One region of the Clostridium lapidicellarium genome, then DNA from elsewhere that is predicted to be linked to it. Evidence: predicted binding sites of a transcription regulator. Region 1 holds the regulator's gene; the other holds the start of a gene.
What was found. Region 1 encodes Rex, which represses fermentation and respiration genes when NADH is low (regulators of the CRP and FNR family bind a similar motif). Its sites were predicted from a motif close to ATTGTTAANNNNTTAACAAT; they were not measured.
Positions count from the first base shown of each region.

Region 2: AB8S09_RS03105 (acetyl-CoA C-acetyltransferase) is a predicted target of Rex. The motif match lies at 2,274-2,293, and genes of this name have one in related genera.

Region 1 covers NZ_JBGFFE010000016.1:36,468-40,581, forward strand. The annotation lists gene AB8S09_RS10945 (electron transfer flavoprotein subunit beta/FixA family protein) at 1-139, opposite strand, end outside; gene AB8S09_RS10950 (acyl-CoA dehydrogenase) at 154-1,293, opposite strand; gene AB8S09_RS10955 (short-chain-enoyl-CoA hydratase) at 1,343-2,122, opposite strand; gene AB8S09_RS10960 (redox-sensing transcriptional repressor Rex) at 2,376-3,008, opposite strand; gene AB8S09_RS10965 (ABC-F family ATP-binding cassette domain-containing protein) at 3,200-4,114, shown strand, end outside.
Region 2 covers NZ_JBGFFE010000002.1:229,960-234,073, reverse strand. The annotation lists gene AB8S09_RS03120 (deoxycytidylate deaminase) at 1-10, shown strand, start outside; gene AB8S09_RS03115 (MraY family glycosyltransferase) at 42-1,070, shown strand; gene wecB (non-hydrolyzing UDP-N-acetylglucosamine 2-epimerase) at 1,086-2,213, shown strand; gene AB8S09_RS03105 (acetyl-CoA C-acetyltransferase) at 2,389-3,567, shown strand; gene AB8S09_RS03100 (ATP synthase subunit I) at 3,900-4,114, shown strand, end outside.

The DNA.
Region 1 (4,114 bases):
CCAGCGCCTCTTCGAGGGCATTTTTATCGTCCGGATTTATTATTGACGGAACACCTTCTCTTATCAATGTTCCTTTTTTAGGATCTATCTTAACTTCATTGGTATCTGGTACCTGTTTTAAACAAACAACTATATTCATTATAAGTTCCCCTCCTATCTAAATAACTTTCCTGAAATAACCATCTTCTGAACTTCTGAAGTTCCCTCGTATATTTCAGTTATTTTAGCATCTCTCATCATTCTCTCTACAGGATAGTCCTTAGTATATCCATATCCACCAAATATCTGAACCACTTTAGTAGTAACTTCCATGGCTACGTTGGCTGCTATCAGTTTAGCCCTTGCTGCATCCACGGTGTAATTAACTCCCCTGTCCTTATTTACAGCCGCCTTATAGACCAAAAATCTGGCAGCTTCTATCTCGGTATCCAAATCTGCTACTGTCCAGCCCAAACCCTGAAATTTAAAAAGCGGCCTTCCAAATTGTTTTCTCTCTTTCATGTATTCAATAGCTTCATCCAAAGCACCTTCTGCGATGCCGAGAGCCTGTGCGGCTATGCCGATTCTTCCACCGTCAAGAGTCTTCATTGCTATCGGGAAACCTCTTCCCTCTTTTCCTACCAGGTTCTCTTTTGGAATTATGCAGTCCTCAAATATCAACTCGGTAGTGGAAGAAGCTCTTATGCCCATCTTGTTTTCCCTTTTACCTATGGAAAAACCCGGTGTTCCCTTTTCAAGTATAAATGCAGATATTCCATGGGTGCCCTTGCTCCTATCCGTCATAGCAAATACTATGAAGGTATCTGCAACTCCTCCGTTTGTAATGAATATTTTTTGTCCGTTTAAAACATAATGATCTCCGTCAAGGATAGCCTGGCTTTGCTGGCCCGAGGCATCAGTACCTGCATTGGGCTCTGTCAAGCCGAAAGCGCCAAGTTTTTCTCCCTTTGCCAGAGGTACCAAATATTTTTGTTTTTGTTCTTCTGTACCAAATTGTTCAAGCAGTGAAGCACAAAGCGAAGTATGTCCTGACAATATGACTCCTGTAGTGGCACAAGCTTTGGAAACCTCTTCAACAGCCAATATATAAGACAGCGTATCTCCACCTGCTCCGCCATATTTAACTGGAAAAGGGATTCCCAGCATACCGTATTTAGCCATTTTATCCACTGTTTCCTGAGGAAATCTCTCGGTTTCATCTATTTCAGCAGCTATCGGCTTAACTTCGTTTTCGGTAAATTCATCTACCATCTGTTTTACAAATTGTTGTTCCCTTGTTAATGTAAAATCCATTTATTTTACCCCCTAATATAGTTTCATACTATAAAATATAGCCTCCAAATTATTTATTCTTAAAATTTTTCTCTCTTTTTTCTACAAAAGCCGTCATTCCCTCTTTTTGATCTTCTGTAGAAAAGCATTCACCAAATACTTCTGATTCGTAAGCTGTAGCTGTATCTATGTCACATTGAATTCCCCTATTTATGGCAACTTTGCTCATTCTAACAGCTATAGGTGCATTGGCCACTATTGTATTTGCCAGTTTTTTTGCTTCTTCCAGCAAATTTTCAGGTTCATATACACCGTTTACCAGACCTATTCTAAAAGCCTCATCAGCCTTTATCATTTTTGCAGTATATATGAGTTCTTTGGCCATGCCCAGTCCAACTACTCTTGCAAGCCTTTGAGTTCCTCCAAAACCCGGAGTAATTCCCAGTCCTACTTCTGGTTGTCCAAATTTAGCTTTTGTAGAAGCCAACCTTATATCGCAAGCCAAGGAAAGTTCACATCCACCGCCTAGAGCAAAACCATTTACCGCTGCTATAACGGGTTTTTCCAAATTCTCAAGTTTTCTGAAAACTTTATTGCCAAGTCTGCCGAATTTTCTTCCTTCAACAGAATTGAAATCTTTCATCTCAGTTATATCTGCCCCAGCTACAAAAGATTTCCCTGAACCAGTAACTATTACAGCCAGCACAGTATCATCTGCTGCAATCTCATCCAGAGCGCCATTTATTTCGGTTACTGTCTCCGAATTCAAAGCATTGAGTGCCTTAGGCCTATTTATTGTAAGCAGTGCCAGTTTCCCCTCTTTTTTCAGAATAATATTCTTATATTCCATATTGACCCTCCCCAAAGTTTTAATAATTTTAATAAATTTATGATAAAATTATATGATAAAATTAAATGTTTTATCGCAACAATTGTTAATAATATCACAAATATATGCAATAATAGTCAAAGTAAAATCCTTTGCTTTAACTATTATTATATACTTTGAAGTTACATATTTCAATATAAATAGTATAATTATTGCTACTTTTATCTAAAATTCAGAATTTTATACTGTACAGCTGTATTTGTTAAACAAATTTTTATTCCATATCATTTAACAGACAACTTAAAATCAGCAAGCTGTCACTTAAATGTACACCTTCTACTTTCACATCATCCGGAACTACCAGATCCACCGGCGCAAAATTCCAAATACCCTTTACTCCATTTTTTACCAGTATATCACAAACTTTCTGTGCATTAATGCTCGGAACACATATTATACCTATATCTATAGTATTCTCCTTTAAAAAATCAGGCAGATAGTCAATATCTTTTATTTCAATATCTCTTATCCTAAGGCCAATGAGTTTAGGGTTTACATCAAATATAGATTTTAATTCAAACCCCAATTTTTCAAAGCCGGTATAATTAGCTATAGCCTGACCTATATTCCCTGCACCTATTATCACTGTTTTATACAATTTCACAAGGCCAAGTATATTGCATATCTGGCTATATAATTCACTTACATTATACCCGTAACCCTGCTGTCCAAAATCTCCAAAACAATTCAAGTCCTGTCTTATTTGGGAGGCTGTAAACCCTATTTTTTCACTCAATTCTTTTGAAGATATTCTATCTACGTCGTTTTTCATCAGATCGCCTAAATATCTATGATATTTGGGCAATCTCCTTATCACAGCCATCGATATATTTTTTTTCTTATCCATAAAGCACCTCGTATTTATAAAATTTATTATCTTATCTATTATTATATTTATATAATTTATACTATTATTTAATTATATCATATGTCAATAGCTTCTTTTTCTATTATCTAATACAATATTTCAAATTAGGACTACAAAAAAGTTATCACCAATAGTAAAATATTAATGGTTAAGGAAGGTGTTATTTACTCATGGTAGTTTTAAGTTGTAAGAACATCCATAAAAGCTATGGAATAAAAGTTGTACTTGAAAATGTAACTTTCAATATAAATGAAGGAGACAAAATAGGTCTCATAGGTCCAAATGGAGCTGGTAAATCCACTTTATTCAATATTTTGACCAATAAATCCAGTTATGACAGCGGAGATCTATATATAGACAAATCAAAAAACCTGGGATACCTAACTCAGCATTTGTCTTTAAATTCCTCAAATACAATATATAAAGAAATGTACACTGTATTTAAGGATCTCGTAAATCTGGAAAAAAAATTGGGCAAACTGGAAACTCTGATGAGTGAGCCCTATGACTCACATAATGAAGAGTATCATAATAAATTGATAAATGATTACACTACTTTCTCTGAAATCTATAAAAACAGGGGAGGATATACCTACAAGGCAGAGATAAATAAAACTTTAAAGGGTCTGGGATTTTCCGAAGAAGAATACAGCACACCCATAGATGTACTGAGCGGCGGCAAAAAAACACGTGTTGCACTTTGTAAACTCCTTCTTATAAAACCAGACATACTCTTGCTTGACGAACCGACAAACCACCTGGATTTAGATGCCATAGAATGGCTCGAGGACTATTTAAAATCCTACAAAGGTACTGTAATATCAATATCCCACGACAGATACTTTTTAGATGCCATAACCAGTTCAACTATAGAGCTTATAAATGGCCATATAAATTGCTACAACGGCAATTATACCAAATACCTGGAGCTTAAAAAGAAAAATTATGAAGTCCAGCTAAAAGCATACAATATACAGCAGGAGGAAATAAAAAAGCAGGAGGAAATCATTAAAAAATACAGATCTTTCAACAGAGAAAAAAGTATAAAAGCAGCAGAAAGCAGGGAAAAAAGGTTAAACAAACTA
Region 2 (4,114 bases), on a different contig from region 1:
AGCAGAATAACAAACACAAGATGCAATCGAGGAAGGTTATTATGAATAAATTATATCTATTTGCAATAGTTTCAGCAGTGCTTTCAGCTGTTATTACACCACTTGCTAGAAAATGTGCTATAAAACTGAATATTATGGATGTCCCTAAAGATAATAGAAGAGTACATACTAAACCTATACCGCTTTTAGGTGGAATAGCCATATATATTTCTTTTATAGTTACTTTATTCTTAAAATCAGGCGGCCTCACAAATTCTGAAATAGGGCTTATATTGGGTGCCACCATAATAGTAATAGGAGGACTCATAGACGATAAATTCAATATGAAGCCCTGGTGTAAATTGTTATTTCAATTGGCTGCCACCTTGGTTCTAATGGTTTATGGAATTAAGATAGTACTTATTACCAATCCTTTCAGCAGTTTGTATCAATTTGTAAACATAGGAATAATGTCTATTCCACTGACACTGGTGTGGGTGATTGGAGTTACGAATGCATTAAATTTGATAGACGGTCTGGATGGATTGGCTGCAGGTATTGCCCTTATATCTTCTATAACCATTTTTATCATAGCAATGCTGAACGGAAGGAATGAAGCTGCTATACTTACAATTATCTTGGCAGGATCTATAGCGGGATTTTTACCCTATAATTTTAATCCGGCATCTATATTTATGGGTGATGCAGGGGCACAATTATTGGGGTTCCTTCTTGCGTCCATATCTATTGAAGGAGCTGTAAAATCTGCAGCTGCTTTTTCTATAGCTGTGCCTATACTTGCACTTGGTATACCTATATATGATACTTTGTTTGCTGTAATAAGGAGAAAAATAAATGGGAAACCTATTATGCAGGCTGACAGAGGACATTTGCACCACAGACTTCTGGATATGGGCCTTACACAAAAACAGGCTGTTATAATAATGTATGTTATAAGTGCAATCCTTGGTAGTTTTTCTGTAGTAGCCATGGAGATAAATGCACAGAGATCTTATTTTTTATTGATTATAGTGATGATTATTTTAATTTTAATAGCTTGGAAAGTTGGTTTTTTTAAGCGTAGAGAGTAAAATGGAGGATTTTGTATGAAAAAAATCAAGAGTATTGCAATATTTGGCACAAGACCTGAAGCAATAAAAATGGCTCCCTTAGTCAAAGAACTTGGGAAGATAGATAGTATAGAAAATAAAGTATGTGTTACCGCCCAGCATAGACAAATGCTTGATCAGGTTCTGAGTCTTTTTGGGATCAGGCCGGATTTTGATCTTAACATAATGAAAAGCAAACAGACTTTAACAGGGATAACTACAAGAGTACTTCAGGGACTTGAGGGCATATTTGAAAGAGAAAAGCCGAATTTGGTTATTGTTCATGGAGATACTACTACCACTTTTGCAGGTGCTTTAGCAGCATTTTATAAAAAAATAGAAGTGGGACATGTGGAAGCTGGGCTTAGGACTTACGATAAATACTTCCCTTTTCCTGAGGAAATGAACAGGAGACTTACAGGCGCTATAGCCGATTTGCATTTTGCACCTACTGTGGGTTCTAAAAATAATCTTCTCAGGGAAGGTGTACCTGAAGATAAAATATTTGTTACGGGAAATACGGTTATAGATGCCATGAACTTTACAGTGGAACAGGGTTACGTATTTAACAATAATGAATTAAACCAAATAGACTATGTACATAGAAAAGTTATATTGGTAACGGCTCATAGAAGAGAGAACTGGGGCAGGGGAATTGAAAATATCTGCAACGCCCTTAAAAAAATTGTAAAGGACAATGCCGGGGTGGAAATTATATATCTTGTGCATTTAAATCCAATAGTAAAAAATGCGGTGTACAGAATATTGGGCAATACTCCAAGAGTGCATTTGCTGCCTCCATTGGACACAAAGGAAACCCACAATTTAATGAATAGGTGCTATATGGTTATGACTGATTCGGGCGGCCTTCAAGAAGAGGCACCTCATCTTGGGAAGCCTGTGCTGGTACTTAGAGGTGTTACCGAAAGGCCGGAGGCTGTAAAAGCAGGAACAGTAAAATTGGTTGGTACTGATGAAGATAATATAGTTAAACTGGCAAATGAACTTATATCAAATCAAAATGAGTATAACATGATGAGCAGGGCCATAAATCCATATGGTGACGGTAAGGCCTCCAAGAGAATAGTGGCGGCTATCCTGAAACATTTTAATATAGAAAAATAATAGATGCACTGAATGTGGTAAAAGTTTTGCTTGACAGCTTTAAAAATAATTATAAAAAAGTTTGTTTTTTTTTTAACAAAAATATTGATAAAATTTTATTAAACTAGTATAATAAAGGGGATGACAGAAAACTTAGTAAATTATGAATAGATAACTTAATTTAGGAGGATTAATTATGAGAGATGTAGTTATTGCAAGCGCTGTAAGAACACCTATAGGAAAATTTGGTGGGAGTCTGAAAAACGTTTCCGCTGTGAAATTAGGAACTATAGTTATAAAGGAAGCACTTAAAAGAGCAAATGTTAAACCAGAACTTGTAAATGAAGTTATAATGGGAAATGTATTACAGGCAGGTCTCGGTCAGGATCCTGCAAGACAAGCTGCCGTATATGCAGGTATTCCTGTAGAAATTCCGGCATTTACCATTAATAAGCTCTGTGGTTCGGGACTTAGGGCAGTTAGTTTGGCAACCCAACTTATAAAAGTTGGAGACGATGACATAGTTGTTGCCGGAGGAATGGAAAATATGTCTGCTGCTCCATATTTACTTGAAAACAGCAGGTGGGGAGCTAGAATGGGAGACAAAAAAGTAGTGGATTCCATGCTTCGAGATGGATTGTTTGATGCCTTCAATAATTATCATATGGGAATTACTGCAGAAAATGTAGCTGAAAAATGGCATATAACCAGAGAAATGCAGGATGAGTTTTCAGCATCGTCACAGCAAAAAGCTGAAAAGGCTATAAAAAGCGGAAGATTTAAAGACGAAATAGTTCCAGTTACTATAAAGGACAGGAAAAAGGGAGAAATAATCTTTGATACAGATGAATTCCCTAGATTTGGAACTACAGCTGAAATTTTGTCCAAGCTAAGACCGGCATTTAAAAAGGACGGAACTGTTACGGCAGGAAATGCTTCTGGAATAAATGATGCAGCGGCAGCATTGGTAGTAATGAGTGCGGATAAAGCAAAAGAATTGGGAATAAAACCACTTGCTAGAGTCGTTTCCTATGGTACCAGGGGCCTGGATCCTAAAATAATGGGTTATGGTCCATTCTATGCGACTAAAGTGGCAATGAAAAAAGCTAATTTAAAAGTAGAGGATATGGATTTAATAGAATTAAATGAGGCATTTGCAGCTCAAAGCGTAGCTGTAGCTAAAGATTTAGAGCTTGATATGAGCAAAGTCAATGTAAATGGCGGAGCAATAGCCCTTGGACACCCAGTTGGATGTTCCGGTGCAAGAATACTTGTTACACTGCTTTATGAAATGAAGAAGAGAAATTGTAAAAAAGGTCTTGCAACATTGTGTATAGGCGGTGGAATGGGTACTGCTATGATAGTGGAAATGTAGTCTGTGATATTTCAGTTTATACTGCACTTAGTATAAAAGCTGTAACACTTTTCAAAATATTTAAATTTTGAAAAGTGCTGCAGCTTTTATTATTGATAAAGACTTTTCTTAATTGATGTTCTATTGTAAAATTATTAGTTTATTGAAAAAATTTATGGTATAATTACTTTATGATTTCTATAAATATATGTTTATTTCATTTTAAAATAAGCGGCAACTCTTTAAAAATTGCAATAAATGACGAAATATAATGTAAATGCATAGAATGTGGGATTTTATTTATCTTTATATGAGATGTATAATAGTTACCAAGCTAAGTTGGAGGAAAGAAAATGAGCAAAGATGTTATACATATGTTAAAAAAGATCGCTTTTTTAGACATAATTATACTTCTTATATTCACTGTGATAGGAATTAATTTCAAATTCAGGAGCTATTTAATATTTGTTTTTCTTGGATTTGGGATTGCATATGTAAATATTGTTATAAATGCAGTGTCTACAGAAATTGCACTTTTTAAATTTAAGGATTCCTACAGGTCGATTTC